4 regions of the Bordetella genomosp. 7 genome follow, and region 2 is predicted to be linked to each of the others. Evidence: predicted binding sites of a transcription regulator. Region 2 holds the regulator's gene; each other region holds the start of a gene.
What was found. Region 2 encodes LexA, which represses DNA repair genes until DNA is damaged. Its sites were predicted from a motif close to ACTGTATNNNNATACAGT; they were not measured.
Positions count from the first base shown of each region.

Region 1: a site for LexA is predicted at 1,769-1,786, ahead of CAL18_RS05415 (PA0069 family radical SAM protein). Genes of this name have one in related genera too.
Region 3: a site for LexA is predicted at 1,897-1,914, ahead of recA (recombinase RecA). Genes of this name have one in related genera too.
Region 4: a site for LexA is predicted at 1,185-1,202, ahead of CAL18_RS10710 (DNA topoisomerase IV subunit B). Genes of this name have one in related genera too.

Region 1 is NZ_NEVI01000009.1:8,706-12,325, forward strand. It holds gene cysD (sulfate adenylyltransferase subunit CysD) at 1-296, shown strand, start outside; gene CAL18_RS05410 (sulfate adenylyltransferase subunit 1) at 323-1,621, shown strand; gene CAL18_RS05415 (PA0069 family radical SAM protein) at 1,793-3,064, shown strand; gene CAL18_RS05420 (hypothetical protein) at 3,076-3,519, shown strand; gene CAL18_RS05425 (DMT family transporter) at 3,533-3,620, opposite strand, start outside.
Region 2 is NZ_NEVI01000014.1:359,536-363,155, forward strand. It holds gene CAL18_RS08630 (amino acid aminotransferase) at 1-1,164, shown strand, start outside; gene lexA (transcriptional repressor LexA) at 1,383-2,066, shown strand; gene lon (endopeptidase La) at 2,205-3,620, opposite strand, start outside.
Region 3 is NZ_NEVI01000015.1:236,120-239,739, forward strand. It holds gene CAL18_RS10280 (LysR family transcriptional regulator) at 1-134, shown strand, start outside; gene recX (recombination regulator RecX) at 187-750, opposite strand; gene recA (recombinase RecA) at 747-1,820, opposite strand; gene CAL18_RS10295 (response regulator transcription factor) at 2,019-2,708, shown strand; gene CAL18_RS10300 (sensor histidine kinase) at 2,686-3,620, shown strand, end outside.
Region 4 is NZ_NEVI01000015.1:322,684-326,303, reverse strand. It holds gene rho (transcription termination factor Rho) at 1-661, opposite strand, end outside; gene trxA (thioredoxin TrxA) at 766-1,092, opposite strand; gene CAL18_RS10710 (DNA topoisomerase IV subunit B) at 1,399-3,360, shown strand; gene parC (DNA topoisomerase IV subunit A) at 3,401-3,620, shown strand, end outside.

The sequences.
Region 1 (3,620 bases), on a different contig from region 2:
TGCCGTCCATTTACTACAGCCATCGCCGCGAGGTGGTGCGCCGCAACGGGCTGCTGGTGCCGGTGACGCCGCTCACGCCGCCGCGCGATGGCGAGCGGGTCGAGAGCCTGGCGGTGCGGTTCCGCACCGTGGGCGACATCTCGTGCACCTGCCCCGTCGCATCCGACGCGGCCGACCCCGCGGCCATCATCGCCGAGACCGCCGTCAGCGACATCACCGAGCGCGGCGCCACCCGCATGGATGACCAGACTTCCGAAGCCTCGATGGAGCGCCGCAAGAAAGAAGGCTATTTCTGAACTGACTGAGCATCGGACTTATCACCATGAATGCTGTGAATGATTCTTTTCTTTCAGGCGCCGATAACGGCGTGTTGCGCCTGATCACCGCCGGCTCGGTCGATGACGGCAAATCCACCCTGATCGGCCGCCTGCTGTATGACAGCAAGGGCGTGTTTGCCGACCAGCTCGATGCGATCTCGCGCGCGAAATACAAACGCGTGGCGGGCGACGGCATCGACTTCGCCCTGTTGACCGACGGCCTGGAAGCCGAGCGCGAGCAGGGCATCACTATCGATGTCGCATACCGCTATTTTTCGACCCCGCTGCGCAAGTTCATCGTGGCCGACGCGCCGGGCCATGAGCAATACACGCGCAACATGGTCACCGGCGCTTCGACCGCCGATGCGGCCATCATCCTGATCGACGCCACCCGGGCCGCCGACGGCAAGCTGCTGCCGCAGACCAAGCGGCACAGCACCATCGCGCGCCTGCTCGGCATCCGGCACATTATCGTGGCGGTGAACAAGATGGACCTGCTGGACTGGGACAGCGCCGTGTTCGCACGGATCAGCGACGCCTATGCAGAACTTGCGCGGCGTCTGGATATCTCGCGGTTCCATGTGCTGCCGCTGTCGGCGCTGGAAGGCGACAACGTCGTCCACGCGTCGCCGCGCACACCCTGGTATGACGGGCCGCCGCTGCTCAGCCTGCTGGAGCAACTGGGGGTGGAAGATTCCGCGGCGGCCGGGCCGTTGCGCTTTCCGGTGCAGTGGGTGGCCCGCCATGGCGGCGACGGTCCCGACGATTTCCGGGGATACGCCGGCCGCGTGGCCAGCGGGACATTGCGGCCCGGTGACGAGATCGTTGTGCAGCCCTCGGGCGTCACGGCGCGCGTACAGGAAGTCCTGGCCTTCGACCGCAGCGTCGCTGCGGCGGTGGCGGGCGATTCCGTCACCGTGGTGCTCGACCGCGACGTGGACGTGTCGCGCGGCGATGTGCTGTCGCACGCCGATGCCCCTGCGCGGGTGGCGCGGGCGTTCGAGGCGGAACTGTGCTGGCTGGATGGGCAGGCATTGAATCCCGCGCGCAGGTACCTGCTCAAGCACGGCACCCGCCTGACCTCGGCAAAGGTCCGCGAAGTGCTGTCGCAGCGAGATATCCATGAGCTGCAGGAAGTCGCCAACGCAACCGGCATGCTGACCATGAACGACATCGGCCGCGTCACGCTGGTGACGCGTGAGGCGCTGGCATTGGACAGCTATGCGGACGCCCCGGCCACCGGCGCCTTTATCCTGATCGACGAGGCCACGCACCAGACCGCCGCGGCAGGCATGGTGCGGTAGGGCGGCGCTGTTGTTTTTCGGCTAAACCCAACAGCCATGCGGGTTTACGGGGATTTAACCGGGGCCGGATCGATTTCCCCGGACGGGCGGCGCGTCTTGCGGTAAAGTGAGACGTCGCTTTTTCAGGGCATGGGGCTTGCCGGAAGTACTGGTTTTTTGTACAGTACTTTCATGCAACGCGCCAATCACGCTTTTTTCGCCGGTTCTGGGTCCCCGGCTGCCGCCCCCGCCGCCTCGCGCGGCCGGGGAGCGGTTACTAATGTGGCGCATCGGTTTCTTCAAACAGAGCGCACGCCCGCCGATGACGGCTGGGCCGCCACCCACCTGCCGCCCGATAACCTGGAAGGCCAGGGCGACGCCACCCCCGATGTCACCGGCCAGGCCGGCTGCGCTACCGGCGCCGCCCCCGCGCGTCATATTCCCATCGCAGCGGAACCGCCCGTCCTGAAGACTTCGGTGCAGGCCGAGCAGGCGCGCAAGCTGCTGTCACGCAACGATTCACCCGACATCCCCTTCGACGTGGCCGTCAACCCGTATCGGGGCTGCGAACACGGCTGTGTCTATTGCTATGCGCGCCCCACCCATGCCTATCTGGGCTATTCGCCCGGGCTGGACTTCGAAACCCGCCTGATCGCCAAGGCCAATGCGGTGGATGTGCTGCGGGCCGAACTGTCCCGGCCGGGCTACCGCGTGTCGCCTATCAACATCGGTTCGGCCACCGACGTTTATCAGCCCATCGAACGCCAGTGGCAGTTGACGCGCGGCGTGCTCGAATTGCTGCTGCAAACGGGCCACCCGGCCACGCTGGTCACCAAGAACGCCCTGGTCGAACGCGACCTCGATTTGCTGCGGGCGCTGGCCGAACGGCGCCTGGTGACGGTCTACGTCAGCATCACCACGCTCGACACCGACATGGCGCGCACGCTCGAGCCGCGTGCGTCCGCGCCGTGGCGGCGCGTACAAGCCGTGCGCACCCTGGCCAATGCCGGTGTGCCGGTGGGCGTCCTGGTGGCACCCGTCATTCCGTTCATCAACGACGAATCCCTCGAACACATTCTGCAAGAAGCCAGCCAGGCGGGCGCCTGTTATGCCAGCTATACGGTATTGCGGCTGCCCTGGGAAGTGCGGGCCGTGTTCGAAGAATGGCTGCAGGCCCATTTTCCCGATCGCGCCCAGCGCGTCCTGCATCGCATCGAAGATCTGCGCAATGGCCGGCGCAATGATCCCAATTTCGGCACCCGCATGCGCGGCACCGGCCTGTGGGCCGATCTGCTGCGCCAGCGCTTCGGCCTGGCCGTGCGCAAGCACGGGCTCAACACTACCAGGCCGCAGTTGGCCACGCATTTGTTCCAGCCGCCCGTCGCCGCGGCCCTGACGGGCGCTGCCCGCGGGCAGGGGGGCGCACGGCCCGGCCATGCGCTGTCGCAGTTATCGCTATTCTGAACGGAGCTCTCATGACCACCGCTACGCTTGTCACCGATTCTCTTGCGACGCTGCCGCCCTCACGGCTGTCGGCCTGGGCGCCGCGCAGGCTGGCGCGCCGTGCCGCCGGCGCGCTGCGCCTGGCTTCCAAATGGCCGTTCTCGGCAAGCGGGCCGCGCACCGGCCACCCGGCAGCCCTGACGCCTTCCCCTGCGATGGCCCGGCCGGCCGGCGTGGTGGCGCCGGTGCCTGCCGCCGGGCCTGCGGCAGGCGCCTTCGGGGTGCACGGCGCCGGCGTGCGCAGTGCCGACGCGCGCGGCCAGCAAGCCGCCCATAGCCAATCGCTGGGTACGGCGGCGCAGGCTGCCTCGGCGGGCGTCCCGGTTCGCCAGATGGTAACGGACGTGCTGTTGGTTGCCATGTGGGCGGCGTTGATACCCGGCCTGATGTGGCTGGGCGCTGCCGCCGGGTTCTGAGGCGCCGACGCGCTCAGCTCGATCCCAGCAGAACCACGCCCGCCAGGATGGCCGCGCAGCCGGCCAGCCGCCCCAAGCTGACTTTTTCGCGCAGCAGGAAC
Region 2 (3,620 bases):
CCCATCCTGGGTCTGAACGAACAGTACAACGCCGATACCCGCCCCGGTAAAGTCAACCTGGGCGTGGGTGTGTACTACGACGACGATGGCCGTATTCCGCTGCTGTCGGCGGTGCGCAAGGCGGAAATCGCGCGCATCGAGGCCGCGTCGGCGCGGGGTTACCTGCCGATCGAAGGCATCGCCGGCTACAACAAAGGCGCGCAAACGCTGCTGCTGGGCGCGGACTCCTCCCTGGCCGCAGAAGGCCGCGTCCTGACCGCCCAGGCGCTGGGCGGCACCGGCGCCCTGAAGATCGGCGCCGACTTCCTGCGCCAGTTGCTGCCGCAATCCAGAGTGCTGATCAGCAACCCCAGCTGGGAGAACCACCGGGCGCTGTTCGAACGCGCGGGCTTCACGGTCGATACGTATGCCTACTACGACCCGGCCACTCATGGCCTGGACTTCCCGGGCATGCTGGCCTCGCTGCAGGCCGCGCCGGAACAGACCATCGTGGTGCTGCACGCGTGCTGCCACAACCCCACCGGCGTCGACCCGACGCCCGAGCAATGGCAGCAGATCGCACAGGTCGTCAAGGCGCGCAACCTGGTGCCCTTCCTCGACATCGCCTACCAGGGCTTTGGCGCAGGCCTGCAGGAAGACGCCGCGGTAGTGCGCCTGTTTGCAAGCCTGGGGCTGACCATGCTGATCAGCTCGTCGTTCTCCAAATCGTTCTCGCTGTACGGCGAACGGGTGGGCGCGCTGACTGTAGTGGCCGGCAACAAGGACGAAGCCACGCGCGTGCTCAGCCAGCTCAAGCGCGTCATCCGCACCAACTATTCGAACCCGCCCACGCACGGCGGCACGGTGGTCTCCACCGTGCTGAATACGCCGGAGCTCTATGCGCTGTGGGAAGAAGAACTGGCTGGCATGCGCGACCGCATCCGCCTGATGCGCAAGGAACTGGTCGAGAAAATCGCCGCCGCAGGCGCCACGCAGGACTTCAGCTTCGTGCTGCAGCAGCGCGGAATGTTCTCGTATTCCGGCCTGACCTCCGCTCAGGTGGACGTCCTGCGCGAGCAACATGGCATTTACGCTGTGTCCAGCGGCCGCATCTGCGTGGCGGCCTTGAACAGCCGCAATATCGACACCGTCGCCAACGCGATCGCCGCAGTCATCAAGCAGTAAGCCCGGCCACTGCGCAGCAAGGCCCGTCCGGCAAAGGACGGGCCTTTTTTGTTGCGAGTCGGCTTTCCCCGCGGCCGGATCCGCGGCGACGCTCGTCCATGCCACACCCGTGCAACAAACCGGGCAGCCGCTCCCGCTGCGCGGCGCTTGCATTTTCGCCCGCGCTCGTCCAGAATCCACGCTGTATATCCATACAGTCCGCCTTTCGGATCATCGCCATGGCCACTAAACTCACCGACCGCCAGCAGGAAATCCTGGATCTCATCCGGGTTACGGTCGAGCGCACCGGTTTTCCTCCCACGCGGGCAGAAATCGCCCGCGCGCTGGGGTTCCGCTCGCCCAACGCCGCCGAAGACCATCTCAAGGCGCTGGCGCGCAAAGGGGCCATTGAACTCACAGCCGGCGCGTCGCGCGGCATACGCCTGAAAGACGCCGGCCACTCCTCCGCATCCGCTGCCGCCGCATCCGCTGCTGCATCGTCCGCGCTGGCCGGCATGGCCGACACCGTCGGGCGGCTGCTGCTGCCGCTGGTGGGCCGGGTGGCGGCCGGCAGCCCCATCCTGGCTGCCGAACACGTCGAGCGCGAAATCGGCGTCGACCCAGCCTTGTTCGCGCAGGCTCCCGACTACCTGTTGAAGGTACGCGGCATGAGCATGCGCGACGCAGGCATTCTGGAAGGCGACCTGCTCGCGGTAAAACGCGCCGCCGACGCTCGCAACGGGCAGATCATCGTCGCCCGCCTGGGTGACGACGTCACCGTCAAGCGCTTGCAGCGCCGCCAGGGTCGCATCGAGCTGCTGCCCGAAAACCCCGACTTCTCTCCCATCCTCGTCGACAACACTCAGGAATTCGCGCTTGAAGGTATTGCGGTAGGGCTGATTCGCACCCAACCGTTGCACTAAGGCGCCGCCGGCCTGGCCAAGGCGGCATCCCGCCGGCCCACAACGAGAGTCTCCGCGCCGGCAACGGTGTGCAAAAAAAACAGGGCGCCATATAGCGCCCTGTTTTTTTGCCCGGGCGGATAACCGCCCCTACAACCCTTAATGCTTGAAGACAGGGTCTGTCGGCGCAGGGTCGGCCGGCTTGCTGACCAGCGGCTCTTTCACGGCATCATCGTCGGCCAGGGGTTCGGGCTGGCGCTCAAGCGCCAGTTCCAGCACCTTGTCGATCCAGCGCACCGGCACGATCTCGAGCTGGTTCTTGACGTTGTCCGGAATCTCGGCCAAGTCTTTGACGTTTTCCTCGGGGATCAACACCGTCTTGATACCGCCACGATGCGCGGCCAACAGCTTTTCTTTCAAGCCACCGATGGGCAGCACCTCGCCGCGCAGGGTGATTTCGCCGGTCATGGCAACGTCGGCGCGCACGGGAATACCCGAAAGCGCCGAAACCATGGCCGTCGTGATGGCGATACCAGCCGAAGGGCCGTCCTTGGGGGTTGCGCCTTCAGGCACGTGTACGTGCATGTCGCGCTTTTCGAAAACACCGTCGGCAAAGCCCAGACGACGCGCCCGCGAGCGCACCACGGTGCGCGCGGCTTCTACCGATTCCTTCATGACGTCGCCCAGCGAACCCGTGCGCTGAATCGCGCCCTTGCCCGGCATGTCGGCGACTTCGATGGTCAGCAGGTCGCCGCCCACTTCGGTCCAGGCAAGCCCCGTGACCTGTCCGATCTGGTTCTCTTTCTCGGCCATGCCGAAGGTGTAACGCCGCACGCCCAGGTAATCGTTGAGGTTGTCGGCATTGACATGCACCGGCGCCGGCTGCGCGGGCTTGCCTTCGGCCTTGGCTTTGTCGGCTTCGGACAGCAGTTCCTTGACCACCTTGCGGCAAATCTTGCCGACTTCGCGCTCGAGCGCACGCACGCCGGCTTCGCGGGTGTAATACCGCACGATATCGCGCAGGGCCGAATCATCGACCGTAAGCTCGGACTCTTTCAGCCCATTGTTCTTCATCAGCTTGGGCAGCAGGTGGTCACGAGCGATGTGAACCTTTTCGTCTTCGGTGTAACCCGACAGGCGAATGACTTCCATACGGTCGAGCAGGGCCGGCGGAATGTTCAGCGTATTGCTGGTTGCCACGAACATGACATCAGACAGGTCGAAGTCGACCTCGACGTAATGGTCCTGGAACGTGTGGTTCTGTTCGGGGTCGAGCACTTCAAGCAGGGCCGACGACGGGTCGCCGCGAAAATCCATGCCCAGCTTGTCGATTTCGTCGAGCAGGAACAGCGGGTTGCGCACCGCCACCTTGCTCATGTTCTGCAGAATCTTGCCAGGCATCGAACCAATGTAGGTGCGGCGATGGCCGCGGATCTCGGCTTCATCGCGCACGCCGCCCAGCGCCATGCGCACGAACTTGCGATTGGTGGCGCGGGCGATCGATTGGCCCAGCGAGGTCTTGCCTACCCCCGGGGGGCCGACCAGACACAGAATGGGCGCCTTGACCTTGTCCAC
Region 3 (3,620 bases), on a different contig from region 2:
GTGGCGTTTGGCGCACCTTGTATGCGGCCGTGCGTGCGGAAGACACCGAAGCACCTTTCATCAGCGATTTTCTGGCGATTGCGCGCGAGGTGTGCTTCAGGAATCTGGATGGAATACGGTCGGCCAAGGCTTGACGACCGCCAGGGCCATCGCCGTCAAATCAAGGGTGATACGGCGCACGCCGCATCAATCATCGACATCGCCGCCAAGCAGGCGGCGTATCACATCGTGTGCGAACCCTCGCCCCGCCAGAAAGCGGGCTTGCCTGGCGTACTCGGCACGATCGACCGGGCGGGTGCCGAATCGCTTGCGCCATACTTCCTGGGCGCGCGTGAACTCGCTGGCGCGCAGGTTTTCGCGTAGCTGGGCAACCTGCTCTTCGGCCACCCCGTGCTGGCGCAACTCTTGCACGATACGTGCGGTGCCCTGGCGGGCAGCGCGCCGGTGCACCAGGCTTTGGGCAAAGCGTTCCGTGGACAGCCAGCCTTCTTTTTCGAGCGCGTCCAGCACCGCGCCGATATCGGCGCCGTCGTCGGCATAGGGTTGCAGCTTGCGGGCCAGTTCGTTGCGCGCGTATTCACGGCGAGACAAGTAGCCCACCGCGCGGGCCTTCAAGGAAGGCCCGCGCGGCTGCTTGGAGGGATCAGGTTTGGTGCTGACGGTTTCGAAACCACCGTCGTCGGGTTCATGCGTGCCCGGCCCGCGGCGCGCGCCCTGGGGCGAGCCGGTAGAACCGGGCTTGCGCATCATGGCTCTTCGCTGTCTTCAGCTTCGGCCTGGCTGGGCGGGAACGCGGCGGCACGACTGACAATGCCCTGGTTTTCGCGCACCTTGTTTTCGATCTCGAACGCCATTTGAGGGTGTTCTTTCAGGTATTCGCGAACATTGTCTTTGCCCTGCCCGATGCGCGTGCCGTTGTAGCTGTACCAGGCGCCTGACTTGTCTACCACGCCGGCCTGCACGCCCAGGTCGATGATTTCACCTTCGCGTGAAATGCCCGCGCCATACATGATGTCGAATTCGGCCTGCTTGAAGGGCGGCGAGACCTTGTTCTTGACAACCTTGACGCGCGTTTCGTTGCCGATGACTTCTTCGCCCTTCTTGATGGACCCGATACGGCGGATGTCCAGGCGCACCGACGAATAGAACTTCAGGGCATTGCCGCCCGTGGTGGTTTCGGGGTTGCCGAACATGACGCCGATCTTCATGCGGATCTGGTTGATGAAGATCACCATGCAGTTGGTGCGCTTGATGGTGGCCGTAAGCTTGCGCAGCGCCTGGCTCATCAGGCGGGCCTGCAGGCCCGGCAGGGAATCACCCATTTCGCCTTCGATTTCGGCCTTGGGCACCAGGGCGGCCACCGAGTCGATGACGATGAGGTCGACCGACCCCGACCGCACCAGGGCGTCGGTGATTTCGAGCGCCTGCTCGCCCGTGTCGGGCTGGGAAATGAGCAGGTCGGTAAGGTTGACGCCCAGCTTGGCTGCGTATTGGACGTCGAGCGCGTGTTCGGCATCGACGAATGCGCAGGTGCCGCCGATTTTCTGCATTTCGGCAATGACCTGCAGCGTGAGCGTGGTCTTGCCGGACGACTCGGGCCCGTAAATTTCGATCACGCGGCCGCGTGGCAGGCCGCCGACCCCCAGCGCGATGTCGAGCCCCAGCGAGCCGGTCGACACGACCTGGATGTCATGTTCGACCTCGTTGTCGCCATAGCGCATGATCGAACCCTTGCCGAACTGCTTTTCGATTTGCGACAGGGCTGCGGCCAGCGCCTTGGCCTTTTCCGATGCGGCTGCTTTGCTGGTTTTGTCGTTCATGTGGTGTCCCGTGGGTGAAATGTGTGCATCACGACGGCGCAAGGCGCCGGCAGCGGCGATTATGGCATCGGATTATACTGTACATATGCACAGTATGCCAGAATAATCCGGGAGACCCCCTGTGTGCAAGCTGCCGTTGCTATGCCAGAATGCTGGCACCCGGCCGCCCGGCGGCCCCAGCTCCGCTACTTGCCTCGCATGCGCATTCTCATCGCCGAAGACGACAGCATCCTGGCCGACGGCCTGTCCCGTTCGTTGCGTCACAACGGGTATGCGGTCGACGCGGTCAGCGACGGCATCGCGGCCGACTCGGCCCTGGCGGCGCAGGCGTTCGACCTGCTCATCCTGGACCTCGGGCTGCCGCACCTGGCCGGCCTGGAAGTCCTGCGGCGCCTGCGGGCGCGCAAGTCGCTGTTGCCGGTGCTCATTCTCACGGCGGCCGACAGCGTAGAGCAGCGGGTCCAGGGCCTGGACCTTGGCGCCGACGACTACATGGCCAAGCCTTTCGCGCTGTCCGAACTCGAAGCCCGCGTCCGGGCCCTGACCCGGCGCGGCGCAGGCGGCGGCGCCACGCTGCTGCGCCACGGACGCCTGGTGTTCGACCAGACCGGGCGCGTGGCCATGGTCGACGACCAGACGCTCGACCTGTCCGCCCGCGAAGTCAGCCTGCTCGAAATCCTTCTGACCCGCAGCGGCCGCATGGTCAGCAAGACCCAGTTGGTCGACCATTTATGCGAATGGGGCGAAGAAGTCAGCACCAACGCCATCGAGGTCTACGTGCATCGCCTGCGCAAGAAACTCGAACCGAGCGGCGTCAAGATCATTACCGTGCGCGGGCTGGGCTACTGCCTTGAACGGGACCAGGGTGCCGGCTTCCTCTCCCATTGAGCCGGCCGCACACGAAAAGCTGAACCAGGAGGCCCTGGATGCCATGCAAGGCGGGGCCAAAGGCCCCAGCTTCGCGCCGCCGCAGCGCTCGCTGCTGGGCGAAATCCTCGATTGGATGCTGGCGCCGCTCTTCCTGCTGTGGCCCATGAGCGTGGCCATCACTTACGTGGTGGCGCAGAACATCGCCAACGTTCCCTACGACAGGGCGCTTGCCAACAACCTGCATGTACTGGCCCGCCACGTGCAGGCGCAGGATGGCCGCGCCGTGCTGCAGATGAGCGAGCCGGTGCGCGACGTGCTGCGGCCGGACGAAACCGACAGCGTGTTCTGGCTGGCGCTGGGCAGCCGGGGCGAATACCTGGGCGGAGACCGCGCCCTGCCCCTGCCGCCCGATCTCGGCCAGCCGCAGCCAGGCGCCATTCTTTACATCGACGACACCCTGCGCGGTTTCGGCGTCAGGCTCGCCTACACATGGGTGGATCTGCACATCCCGGACGGCCAGCCCGTCCTGCTGGTAGTGGCCGAAACGATGGAACGACGCACCGAACTGGCCAACGACATCATCAAAGGCGTGATCATTCCTCAGTTCATCGTGCTGCCTGTGGCCGTGCTGCTGGTCTGGTTCGGGCTGTCGCGCGGCGTGGCGCCTCTGAATGCGCTGCAGCAGCGCCTGCGGGCGCGGCGCCCGGATGATCTGTCGCCTATCGACGAGCGGGCGGCGCCCTCAGAAATCGCGCCGCTCGTGGGCGCCATGAACGACCTTCTCGACCGCCTGTCGGCCAACGTCGAGGCACAGCGCCGATTTGTGGCCGACGCCGCGCATCAGCTCAAGACGCCGCTGGCAGGCCTGCGCACGCAGGCCGAACTGGCGCTGCGCGATGCAAGCCCGGACGAAATGCAATACAGCCTGCG
Region 4 (3,620 bases), on a different contig from region 2:
GCTGCATTTCGGTGACTTCTTCGGGGCGCTCGTCTACCAGCAGGACGATCATTACCGCGTCCGGGTAGTTGGTGGTGATGGCGTGCGCAATGTGCTGCATCATCACCGTCTTGCCCGACTTGGGGCTGGCCACGATCAGGCCGCGCTGCCCTTTGCCGATGGGCGCGAAGATGTCCATGATGCGGCCGGTGAGGTTTTCTTCGCTCTTGATGTCGCGTTCGAGGCGCAGCGGCTGGTTGGGATGCAGCGGCGTCAGGTTCTCGAACATGATGCGATGCTTGATCGCCTCGGGCGCCACGCCATTGACCTTGTCGACCTTGACCAGGGCGAAATAGCGCTCGCCGTCTTTGGGGGTGCGGACTTCGCCTTCGATGGAGTCGCCCGTGTGCAGGTTGAAGCGCCGGATCTGCGACGGCGAGATGTAGATGTCGTCGGTGCTGGCCAAGTACGAGGTTTCGGGGGAACGCAAAAATCCGAAACCGTCGGGCAGTACTTCCAGCACGCCGTCGCCGAAAATCTGCTCGCCCTGCTTGGCCCGCCGTTTCATGATGGCGAACATGAGCTCTTGCTTGCGCAAGCGGTTGGCGTTTTCGATTTCCAGGCCGGCGGCCATTTCCAGCAGCTGCGAGACGTGCAGCGCCTTCAGTTCATTAAGGTGCATCGCGGTGAAAGGGGGATATCAGAGAAGGGCTTTGGCGGCGGGCCACGGACGGGCCCGCGCGGCATATGGGCGCCGGCAGTGCCGGCGCACGGGATTCACGTAGTTTACAACGCGCCGTCCAGGAAGGCGGTGAGTTGCGATTTAGACAGCGCGCCGACCTTGGTGGCGGCTGCCTGGCCATTCTTGAACAGCATCAGGGTGGGAATGCCGCGAATGCCGTACTTGGCCGCGGTATCCTGGTTTTCGTCGACGTTGAGCTTGGCGACCGTCAGGCGGCCGGCGTATTCGGCGGCGACTTCTTCCAGGATGGGGGCGATCATTTTGCACGGGCCACACCAGGCGGCCCAGTAATCGACCAGCACCGGCTGGCTGGACTTGATCACATCGGCCTCGAAGCTTGCGTCGCTGACGTTCTTGATTTGCTCGCTCATGGTGATTCTCGGTTCAGCAGCATGGGCCGCGCGGGCGACTCTGCCGTTTTCGGTTTGTTCTGGATGGATAAAAACAAGGATTCAAGCATACCACTGTTGATAACAACAGGGGTCGCCGCTTTTGTGTAGGATGTGGCGGCGCGGCCCCGGGGCATCGCCGGCCTGGTAGGCGCGGCAGCCGGACTGCAAGCACTCCATGGTACCGAATTCGGGCGTGGTCAGGTCGTGCGCATCCCACCTCAGGCCGCGCAGAATCTGGACTTGTCCGTAAAATGTCGGTTTTTTTCCACAGATGTTGGGGATAACTTGGCTACACCACGTTACACCGAAGCGTCCATCCGGGTTCTGAAGGGGCTCGAGCCCGTTCGCCAGCGCCCGGGCATGTACACCCGCACCGAAAATCCCTTGCACGTGGTGCAAGAGGTCATCGACAACGCCGCCGACGAGGCGCTGGCCGGCTATGGCAAGCAGATCCAGGTCACCCTGCACACCGATGGCAGCGTGTCGGTCGAAGACGACGGGCGCGGCATTCCGGTAGGGTTGCATCCCGAAGAAAACGCTCCGGTGGTCGAACTGGTATTCACCCGGCTGCATGCGGGCGGCAAGTTCGACAAGCAGGGCGGCGGCGCCTACGCGTTCTCGGGCGGGCTGCACGGGGTGGGGGTGTCGGTCACCAACGCGCTGGCCAGCCGCCTTGAGGTGGTGGTGTGGCGCGATGGCGGCGCGCACCGCCTGGTGTTCCAGGGCGGCGACGTCGCCGAAAGCCTGGCCCCGCATTCCGAGCCCGGGCGCAAAAAGTCCGGCACCCGCGTACGGGTCTGGCCCGACGCCAAGTACTTCGACAGCCCGCACATTCCGCTGGGCGAACTGACGCACTTGCTGCGCAGCAAGGCCGTTCTGCTGCCGGGCGTCAAGGTCACGCTGGTCACCGAGAAAACCGGCGACACCCGAACGTGGCAGTACGCCGAAGGGCTGCGCGGCTATCTGTCCGAGGCGCTGGCCGGCGCGGCGCTCATGGTGCCGTTCTTCGAAGGGCAGCAATACGCCGACGCCGACCACGAAACCTTCGCCGGCGGCGAAGGCGCGCAATGGGTGGTGGCCTGGACCGAAGACGGCAACGCCGTGCGCGAGTCTTACGTCAACCTCATCCCCACGCCGGCGGGCGGTACGCACGAATCGGGGCTGCGCGAAGGGCTGTTCGGCGCGGTCAAGGGTTTCGCCGAACTGCATGGCCTGTTGCCCAAGGGCGTCAAGCTGCTGCCCGAAGACGTGTTTGCCCGCGCCAGCTTTGTGCTTTCGGCCAAGGTGCTCGACCCGCAATTCCAGGGGCAGATCAAAGAGCGCCTGAACAGCCGCGACGCCGTGCGGCTGGTGGGAGGCTTCGTCAAGAGCGCGCTCGACCTCTGGCTGCACAGCAACGTCGAATATGGCAAGAAGCTGGCCGAACTGGCCATCCGCCAGGCCCAGGCGCGCGCGCGCTCGGCGCAGAAGGTCGAAAAGCGCAAGAGTTCGGGCGTTGCGGTGCTGCCGGGCAAGCTCACCGATTGCGAATCGTCCGACGCCAGCCGCACCGAAGTGTTCCTGGTCGAAGGCGATTCGGCGGGCGGCTCGGCCAAGATGGGCCGCGACAAGGAATTCCAGGCCATTCTGCCGCTGCGCGGCAAGGTGCTCAATTCCTGGGAAGTCGACCGCGATCGCCTGTTCGCCAACAACGAAATCCACGACATCGCGGTGGCCATAGGGGTGGATCCGCACGGGCCGGACGACACGCCCGACCTGTCGGGCCTGCGCTACGGTCGCATCTGCATCCTGTCCGATGCCGACGTAGACGGTTCCCACATCCAGGTGCTGCTGCTGACGCTGTTCTACCGCCATTTTCCCAGGCTGGTCGAGGCGGGGCATGTGTACGTGGCCAGGCCGCCGCTGTTCCGCCTGGACGTCCCCGCGCAAGGCAAGCGTCCGGCCCGCAAGATCTACTGCCTGGACACGGGCGAGCTCGAAGCGGCGCAGGACAAGCTGCGCAAGGAAGGCGTGCGCGAAGGCGCCTGGAGCATCAGCCGCTTCAAGGGGCTGGGCGAAATGAACCCCGAACAGCTCTGGGAAACCACCATGAACCCAGATACGCGGCGCCTGTTGCCGGTGGGCTACGGCGGCCTTACGCCCGAAGACACCACGCGCATGTTCGACATGCTGATGGGCAAGGGCGAATCTTCGCAGCGCCGCGCCTGGATCGAAGAAAAGGGCAACCTGGCCGAGCTCGACATCTGAGCCGCCCCGCCCGCCAGTCTTTACGCAACTCCGAAAACCAATGACAGACAGCAACCAACCCGGCCTGTTCGATGCGGCGGCCAACGAGGCCGACGAGGCCATCACGCTGGCCCGCTACGCCGAACAGGCTTACCTGGACTATGCGGTTTCCGTGGTGCGCGGCCGCGCCTTGCCCGATGTGGGCGATGGCCAGAAGCCCGTGCAGCGGCGCATCCTATATGCCATGCAGGACATGGGGCTGGGCCCTGGCGCCAAGCCGG